2 regions of the Pseudomonas sp. 210_17 TE3656 genome follow, and region 2 is predicted to be linked to the other one. Evidence: predicted binding sites of a transcription regulator. Region 2 holds the regulator's gene; the other holds the start of a gene.
What was found. The regulator sigma-54, encoded in region 2, starts transcription at its own class of promoters, with help from an activator protein. The targets are predictions, from matches to a motif close to ANTGGCATNNANNTTGCTNT.

Region 1 (3,739 bases), 630 kb from region 2:
GTTCAGGGCCGAGGCGTAGACGACTTTGAAGTCCAGCTGTTCTTCGGTGGCACCGAGGTTGTCGAACAGGTCGAAGATCTGGTCCAGAACCCAGTCAGGACGTGCGCCCGGACGGTCAACCTTGTTGATCACGACGATTGGACGCAGGCCGGCTTCGAAAGCCTTCTTGGTCACGAAACGGGTTTGCGGCATAGGGCCGTCTTGAGCGTCGACCAGCAGCAGCACCGAGTCAACCATCGACATTACACGCTCAACCTCGCCACCGAAGTCGGCGTGGCCGGGGGTGTCGACGATGTTGATGTGGTAGCCGTTCCAGTTGATGGCGGTGTTTTTCGCCAGAATGGTAATACCGCGCTCTTTTTCCTGGTCGTTGGAGTCCATGACGCGCTCGTCGTTGAGCTCGTTACGCTCCAGAGTGCCGGACTGACGCAGGAGTTTGTCGACCAGGGTGGTTTTACCATGGTCAACGTGGGCGATGATGGCGATGTTACGCAGATTTTCGATCACGTGTGTATCTCGATCAGAGGATTCGGGTTGCCGCCCAGTCTAGGCGGCGAATATGAATGAATGGCGCTCAACGGGCCCGCAGGTCGGGGGGGCGATGGCGGATGCTCCCGCCATATAGCCCCGGCGTTTTATGTCGGACGATAAACGCGCACATTGGCATGTCCCTCACTGAGCAAATGATGGGCATGCAGGCGACTCATCACACCCTTGTCGCAATACAGCAGGTACTGGCGCGTAGCGTCCAGCTCCTTGAAGCGACTGTTCAGGGCGTAGAACGGCAAGGCCTTGACCTCGATGCCGTCCAGTTCCAGGGGCTGGTCTTCCTGGGCGTCGGGGTGACGAATGTCGATCACCACCTGCCCGGCCAGCGCCTGGCTGACTTCTTCGATCTGAATATCCTGGCTGAGTTCATCGATCACGTGGTCGATGGAGATCAGACGAGCGCGCTCCAGAGCGCGCTCGAGCACGGCCATGTCGAACTGCTTCTCTTCATGGTCGACGCGGTGACGCTTGGCACAGGTGGTCGGGTTCACCGAAATCACGCCGCAGTATTCAGGCATGTGCTTGGCGAACTCGGCAGTGCCGATCTGGTTGGCCTGGTCGATGATGTCCTGCTTGTGGCTGGCCAGCAGCGGACGCAACACCAGCTTCTCGGTGGCCGAGTCGATCACTGCCAGGTTCGGCAGGGTCTGGCTCGACACCTGGGAGATCGCTTCGCCGGTGACCAGCGCATCGATCTCGAGACGGTCGGCAATATTGGTCGCCGCGCGCAGCATCATGCGCTTGAGGGTCACGCCCATGTAGCTGTTGTCGACCTTGCCGAGAATCTCGCCGACCACTTCTTCGAACGGCACGCTGACGAACAGCACGCGCTGGCTGCTGCCGTATTTCTTCCACAGGAAGTGGGCGACTTCCATCACCCCCAGCTCGTGGGCGCGGCCGCCAAGGTTGAAGAAGCAGAAGTGGGTCATCAGGCCGCGGCGCATCATCTGGTAGGCCGCCACGGTGGAGTCGAAACCACCGGACATCAGCACCAGGGTCTGCTCCAGCGCGCCCAGCGGGTAGCCGCCGATGCCCTTGTGCTGGTTGTGGATCACGTACAGGCGCTTGTCACGCACCTCGATGCGCACCTCGACCTCGGGGTTGCGCAGGTCGATACCGGCGGCGCCACACTGCTGACGCAGCTGGCTGCCGACATAACGGTCGACGTCCATCGAAGTGAAGTCGTGGTGGCCGCCACGCTTGCAGCGTACGGCGAAGCGCTTGCCGGCCAGCAGGTGACCGAAGTGCGCCTTGCACTTGGCGACGATATCGTCGAAGTCACCCAGCGGATACTCATCGACCTGCAGGAAGTGGGCAATGCCCGGCATGCAGGTCAGACGCTCGGTCATCTCGCGCAGGACTTTCTCGTCCTCGATGTGGGTGACCACCTCGAGGTTGTCCCAGACACCGTTGACCGCGAGCGCAGGATCGAGGTCCTTGAGCACGGTACGGATGTTGCGGCCCAGTTGACGGATGAAGCGCTTGCGAACCGGGCGGCTCTTGATGGTGATCTCTGGGAAGACTTTTACGATTAGTTTCATGAAAAACTGTGCGCGAGCTGCCGACTAAAAAAGTGGGGCGCGGATTATAGCGGAAATTGCTCAAGGTTTAACCAATTAATCTACAGAAGGTTTTCCGCGCACCAAAATGAGGCATGCCGCTTCACTTACGCCTCTTAAGAGTGCAGAAAACTGCCCGAATTTCAGCCCGGCACCCCTGAAATGCTTGGCAATCGGGCAAAAATTCCAAACCGGGGCACTGGCATGCAATTTGCTCCCTTGTGATGCAGGTTGCCTTGGCCGACTATTCGCGCCCGGCATCACCCAAATTCCAGGGCTGCACAGGCTAGCTCTACCCCACCCGGAGGACACTATGTCGAAGTCGGTTCAACTCATCAAAGATCATGACGTTAAATGGATTGATCTGCGCTTCACTGACACCAAGGGCGTACAGCACCACGTGACCATGCCGGCCCGTGATGCGCTGGAGGAAGACTTCTTCGAAGTCGGCAAGATGTTCGACGGTTCCTCCATCGCTGGCTGGAAAGGCATCGAAGCCTCGGACATGATCCTGATGCCGGTCGACGAGACCGCCGTACTGGACCCGTTCACCGAAGAGCCGACCCTGATCCTGACCTGCGACATCGTCGATCCTTCGAGCATGCAGGGTTACGACCGTGACCCGCGCGCGATCGCCAAGCGTGCCGAAGAGTACCTCAAGAGCACCGGCATCGGTGACACCGTGTTCGCCGGTCCAGAGCCTGAGTTCTTCATCTTCGACGAAGTGAAGTTCAAGTCGGACATTTCCGGCTCGATGTTCAAGATCTTCTCCGAGCAAGGCTCGTGGATGTCCGACCAGGACGTTGAAGGCGGCAACAAAGGCCACCGTCCAGGCGTGAAAGGCGGCTACTTCCCGGTTCCGCCGTTCGACCACGACCACGAAATCCGTACTGCCATGTGCAACGCACTGGAAGAAATGGGTCAGACCGTCGAAGTTCACCACCACGAAGTGGCGACTGCCGGCCAGAACGAAATCGGCGTCAAGTTCAACACCCTGGTGAAGAAAGCTGACGAAGTGATGGCCCTGAAATACGTCGTGCACAACGTTGCCGATGCTTACGGCCGCACCGCCACCTTCATGCCGAAGCCGCTGTACGGCGACAACGGCTCGGGCATGCACGTGCACATGTCGATCTGGAAAGAAGGCAAGAACACCTTCGCTGGCGAAGGCTATGCCGGCCTGTCCGACACTGCCCTGTACTTCATCGGCGGTATCATCAAACACGGTAAGGCCCTGAACGGCTTCACCAACCCGTCGACCAACTCCTACAAGCGTCTGGTTCCAGGCTTCGAAGCTCCGGTCATGCTGGCCTACTCGGCTCGCAACCGTTCCGCCTCGATCCGTATCCCTTACGTTTCCAGCCCGAAAGCCCGCCGTATCGAAGCGCGCTTCCCGGATCCGTCGGCCAACCCGTACCTGGCCTTCGCCGCACTGCTGATGGCCGGCCTGGACGGTATCCAGAACAAGATCCACCCAGGCGATGCCGCCGACAAGAACCTGTACGACCTGCCGCCTGAAGAGGCCAAGGACATCCCGCAGGTTTGCGGCAGCCTGAAGGAAGCCCTGGAAGAGCTGGACAAGGGCCGTGCGTTCCTGACCAAGGGCGGCGTGTTCTCCGACGACTTCATCG
Region 2 (3,739 bases):
TGCAGCAACTGGCCCAGGCGTTCGGTAAGGTAAACCGAACGGTGGTGTCCACCGGTACAGCCAATGGCAATGGTGACGTAAGCGCGGTTGCTGGCGGCAAAGCGCGGCAACCATTTGAGCAGGTAGCTGGAGATGTCCTGGAACATTTCTTCGACGTCCGGCTGGGCTGCCAGGTAATCGATGACCGGCTGTTCCAGGCCGGAGTGTTCACGTAGCTCCGGCTTCCAGTAAGGGTTGGGCAGGCAGCGCACGTCGAACACCAGGTCGGCGTCCACCGGCATGCCACGCTTGAAGCCGAAGGATTCGACCAGGAACGCGGTACCGGGTTCTGGCTGGTTAAGCAGGCGCAGCTTGATCGAATCCCGCAACTGGTAGAGGTTCAGTTTGGTGGTGTCGATCTTCAGGTCGGCGAGGTCGGCGATTGGCCCCAGCAGCTCGGTTTCGACCTTGATTGCTTCGGCCAGCGAGCGATTGGCGTTGGTCAGCGGGTGACGCCTGCGGGTTTCCGAGAAACGCTTGAGCAGGGTCTCTTCGTCGGCGTCCAGGTACAGCACATCACACTGGATATGCTTGCTCCGGGCATCTTCGAGCAGCTCGGGGAAACGTGTCAGATGGCTGGGCAGGTTGCGCGCATCGATGGATACCGCCACTTTGGGCTGCATCAGCTCGGTGTTGATCAGGGCATTTTCCGCCAGCTGCGGTAGCAGTCCGGCAGGCAGGTTATCGATGCAGTAGTAGCCGTTGTCCTCCAGGACTGCGAGGGCGGTGCTCTTGCCGGAGCCGGATCGGCCACTGACGATAATCAGGCGCATGTTCAGGACTCGTTCTGTACGTCCAGTACGACCTGGTACAAGGCTTCACTGCTACCGGCGGCACGCAACCTGTCACGCACTTCCTTACGGTCGAGCATGCTGGCAATTTGGCGCAACAGCTCAAGGTGCGCATCAGTGGCCGCTTCGGGAACCAGCAGGACAAACAGCAAATCGACCGGGGCGCCATCGATGGCGTCATAGTCAATCGGTGCATCCAGGTGTATCAGGGCGCTGATGGGGGATGAGCAGCCTTTCAGGCGGCAGTGTGGAATGGCAATGCCATTACCAAAACCGGTCGACCCGAGTTTCTCCCGGGCAAACAGGGCTTCAAAAACGTCTTGCATCTCCAGGTCCGGAACTTCCCGGTCGATCAGGGTGGCGATTTCCTGGAGTGCACGCTTTTTACTGCCTCCCGGCGCGTTCACCAGGGAACGGCCGGGGGTCAGGATGGTTTCAAGTCGGATCATGGATGAGGGGGATCAGCGGGCCGCTGCACCTTGCAGCAGGCTTTGCTGTTTTTCCTTGTGTTTTTTCAGTTGGCGGTCGAGCTTGTCGGTCAAGGCATCGATCGCTGCATACATGTCTGTGTGTTCGGCATTTGCAACCACTTCGCCGCCGGGAATAAACAGCGTCGCTTCAATTTTCTGCTGCAGCTTCTCGACCTTCATGATTACCGTCACATTGGTAATCTTGTCGAAGTGCCCTTCCAGCCGTTTCAGTTTCTGTTCGACGTACTCGCGCAGCGGCTGGGTGACTTCTACATGCTGTCCACTGATATTGACTTGCATACAGCTTCTCCTTTGTTGCCCGTGCATAAGAGGCAGGTATTGCGCCTGCCACTGAACTGCTATGGCTATCTCAGGGGCTACATCAGTCGCTTACGCTCACTCGACGGTGCAATGCCGAGGGACTCGCGGTACTTGGCGACGGTGCGACGGGCTACCTGGATACCTTGTGCCTCCAGTAAACCAGCGATCTTGCTGTCACTCAATGGCTTTTTCTGATTTTCCGCTGCAACCAGTTTTTTGATGATCGCGCGAATCGCTGTGGACGAGCATTCACCGCCTTCGGAGGTGCTGACGTGGCTGGAGAAAAAATACTTCAGCTCGTAAATCCCACGCGGCGTATGCATGTATTTCTGGGTGGTGACCCGGGAAATGGTCGACTCGTGCATGCCCACCGCTTCGGCGATGTCGTGCAATACCAGCGGCTTCATTGCTTCGTCGCCGTGATCGAGGAAACCACGTTGGTGCTCGACGATCTGGGTGGCAACCTTCATCAGGGTTTCGTTGCGGCTCTGCAGGCTCTTGATGAACCAGCGGGCTTCCTGCAACTGGTTGCGCATGAAGGTGTTGTCGGCGCTGGTGTCGGCACGGCGGACGAATCCGGCGTATTGCGGATTGACCCGCAGGCGCGGCACGGCTTCCTGGTTGAGCTCGACCAGCCAGCGTTCGTTGTCCTTGCGCACGATCACGTCAGGGACCACGTATTCGGCTTCGCTGGATTCGATCTGCGAGCCGGGGCGCGGGTTGAGGCTCTGGACCAGTTCGATGACCTGGCGCAGTTCGTCTTCCTTGAGTTTCATCCGCCGCATCAGCTGGCTGTAGTCACGGCTGCCAAGCAGGTCGATGTAATCGCGGACCAGGCGCTGGGCTTCGGCCATCCAGGGGGTGCTGGCGGGCAGTTGACGCAGCTGCAGCAGCAGGCACTCGCTGAGGTTGCGGGCGCCGATGCCGGCCGGTTCGAATTGCTGGATGCGGTGCAGCACGGCTTCGACTTCGTCGAGCTCGATATCCAGCTCCGGGTCAAAGGACTCGCAGACTTCTTCGAGGGTTTCGTCGAGGTAGCCCTGGTTGTTGATGCAGTCGATCAGGGTGACCGCGATCAGCCGGTCGGTGTCGGACATCGGCGCCAGGTTCAACTGCCAGAGCAGGTGGCTTTGCAGGCTTTCGCCAGCCGAAGTGCGGGTGGTGAAGTCCCACTCGTCATCGTCGTTGCTGGGCAGGCTGCTGGCGCTGGTCTGGTAGATGTCTTCCCAGGCCGTATCGACCGGTAGCTCGTTGGGGATGCGCTCGTTCCATTCGCCGTCTTCCAGGCTGTCCACGGTTGGCGTGGTTTCCTGGAAACTGGTGTCCTGGACTTCGGCGACCGGCTTGCTTTCGGCGTTATCCGCCATCGGGTCGCTGTTGTCGAAGTCGTCGCCTTCTTCCTGGCGTTCGAGCATCGGGTTCGATTCCAGCGCTTCCTGGATTTCCTGCTGGAGGTCCAGGGTAGAAAGCTGGAGCAGACGGATGGCCTGTTGCAACTGCGGTGTCATCGTCAGTTGCTGGCCCATTCTTAGGACGAGCGATGGTTTCATGGCAGGGGCTTAACACCTTTTTCGCCGGCGCACATGCGCCATCCACTACAAGGGCACCGAAGCGCCAACTTTAAGCAAATTATATGCCTGAAATTGGAGCGTTTGCCTAGGGTGCTGTAACAATTAAGCCGGATTTCACCGGTACAGTTGCCCCTGGCAAGCGCTTTGTCGCCTCGAACTTACAAGCGGAACTCGTGGCCCAAGTACACCTCTTTGACCAGATCGTTGGCCAGGATGGTCTCTGCATCGCCTTCGGCAATCAGTTGGCCATCGTTGACGATGTAAGCGGTTTCGCAGATATCCAGGGTTTCACGGACGTTGTGGTCGGTGATCAGTACACCGATGCCCTTGGCCTTGAGGTGATGGATGATCTGCTTGATGTCGCCGACCGAAATCGGGTCGACACCGGCAAAGGGTTCGTCGAGCAGGATGAACTTCGGTGCAGTGGCCAGGGCGCGAGCGATCTCCACGCGGCGCCGTTCGCCGCCGGACAGGCTCATGCCGAGGTTGTCGCGAATGTGGCTGATGTGAAACTCCTGCAGCAGGCTTTCCAGTTCCTTGCGGCGTC

Region 1: a site for sigma-54 is predicted at 2,307-2,326, ahead of glnA (type I glutamate--ammonia ligase). Genes of this name have one in related genera too.

The regions. Positions count from the first base shown of each region.
Region 1 covers NZ_JBTRBC010000001.1:2,243,955-2,247,693, forward strand. Annotated here, with positions in the region: gene typA (translational GTPase TypA) at 1-507, opposite strand, end outside; gene thiI (tRNA uracil 4-sulfurtransferase ThiI) at 636-2,090, opposite strand; gene glnA (type I glutamate--ammonia ligase) at 2,422-3,739, shown strand, end outside.
Region 2 covers NZ_JBTRBC010000001.1:1,618,153-1,621,891, reverse strand. Annotated here, with positions in the region: gene rapZ (RNase adapter RapZ) at 1-812, opposite strand, end outside; gene ptsN (PTS IIA-like nitrogen regulatory protein PtsN) at 815-1,279, opposite strand; gene hpf (ribosome hibernation-promoting factor, HPF/YfiA family) at 1,292-1,600, opposite strand; gene ACVI9W_RS07655 (RNA polymerase factor sigma-54) at 1,678-3,171, opposite strand; gene lptB (LPS export ABC transporter ATP-binding protein) at 3,351-3,739, opposite strand, start outside.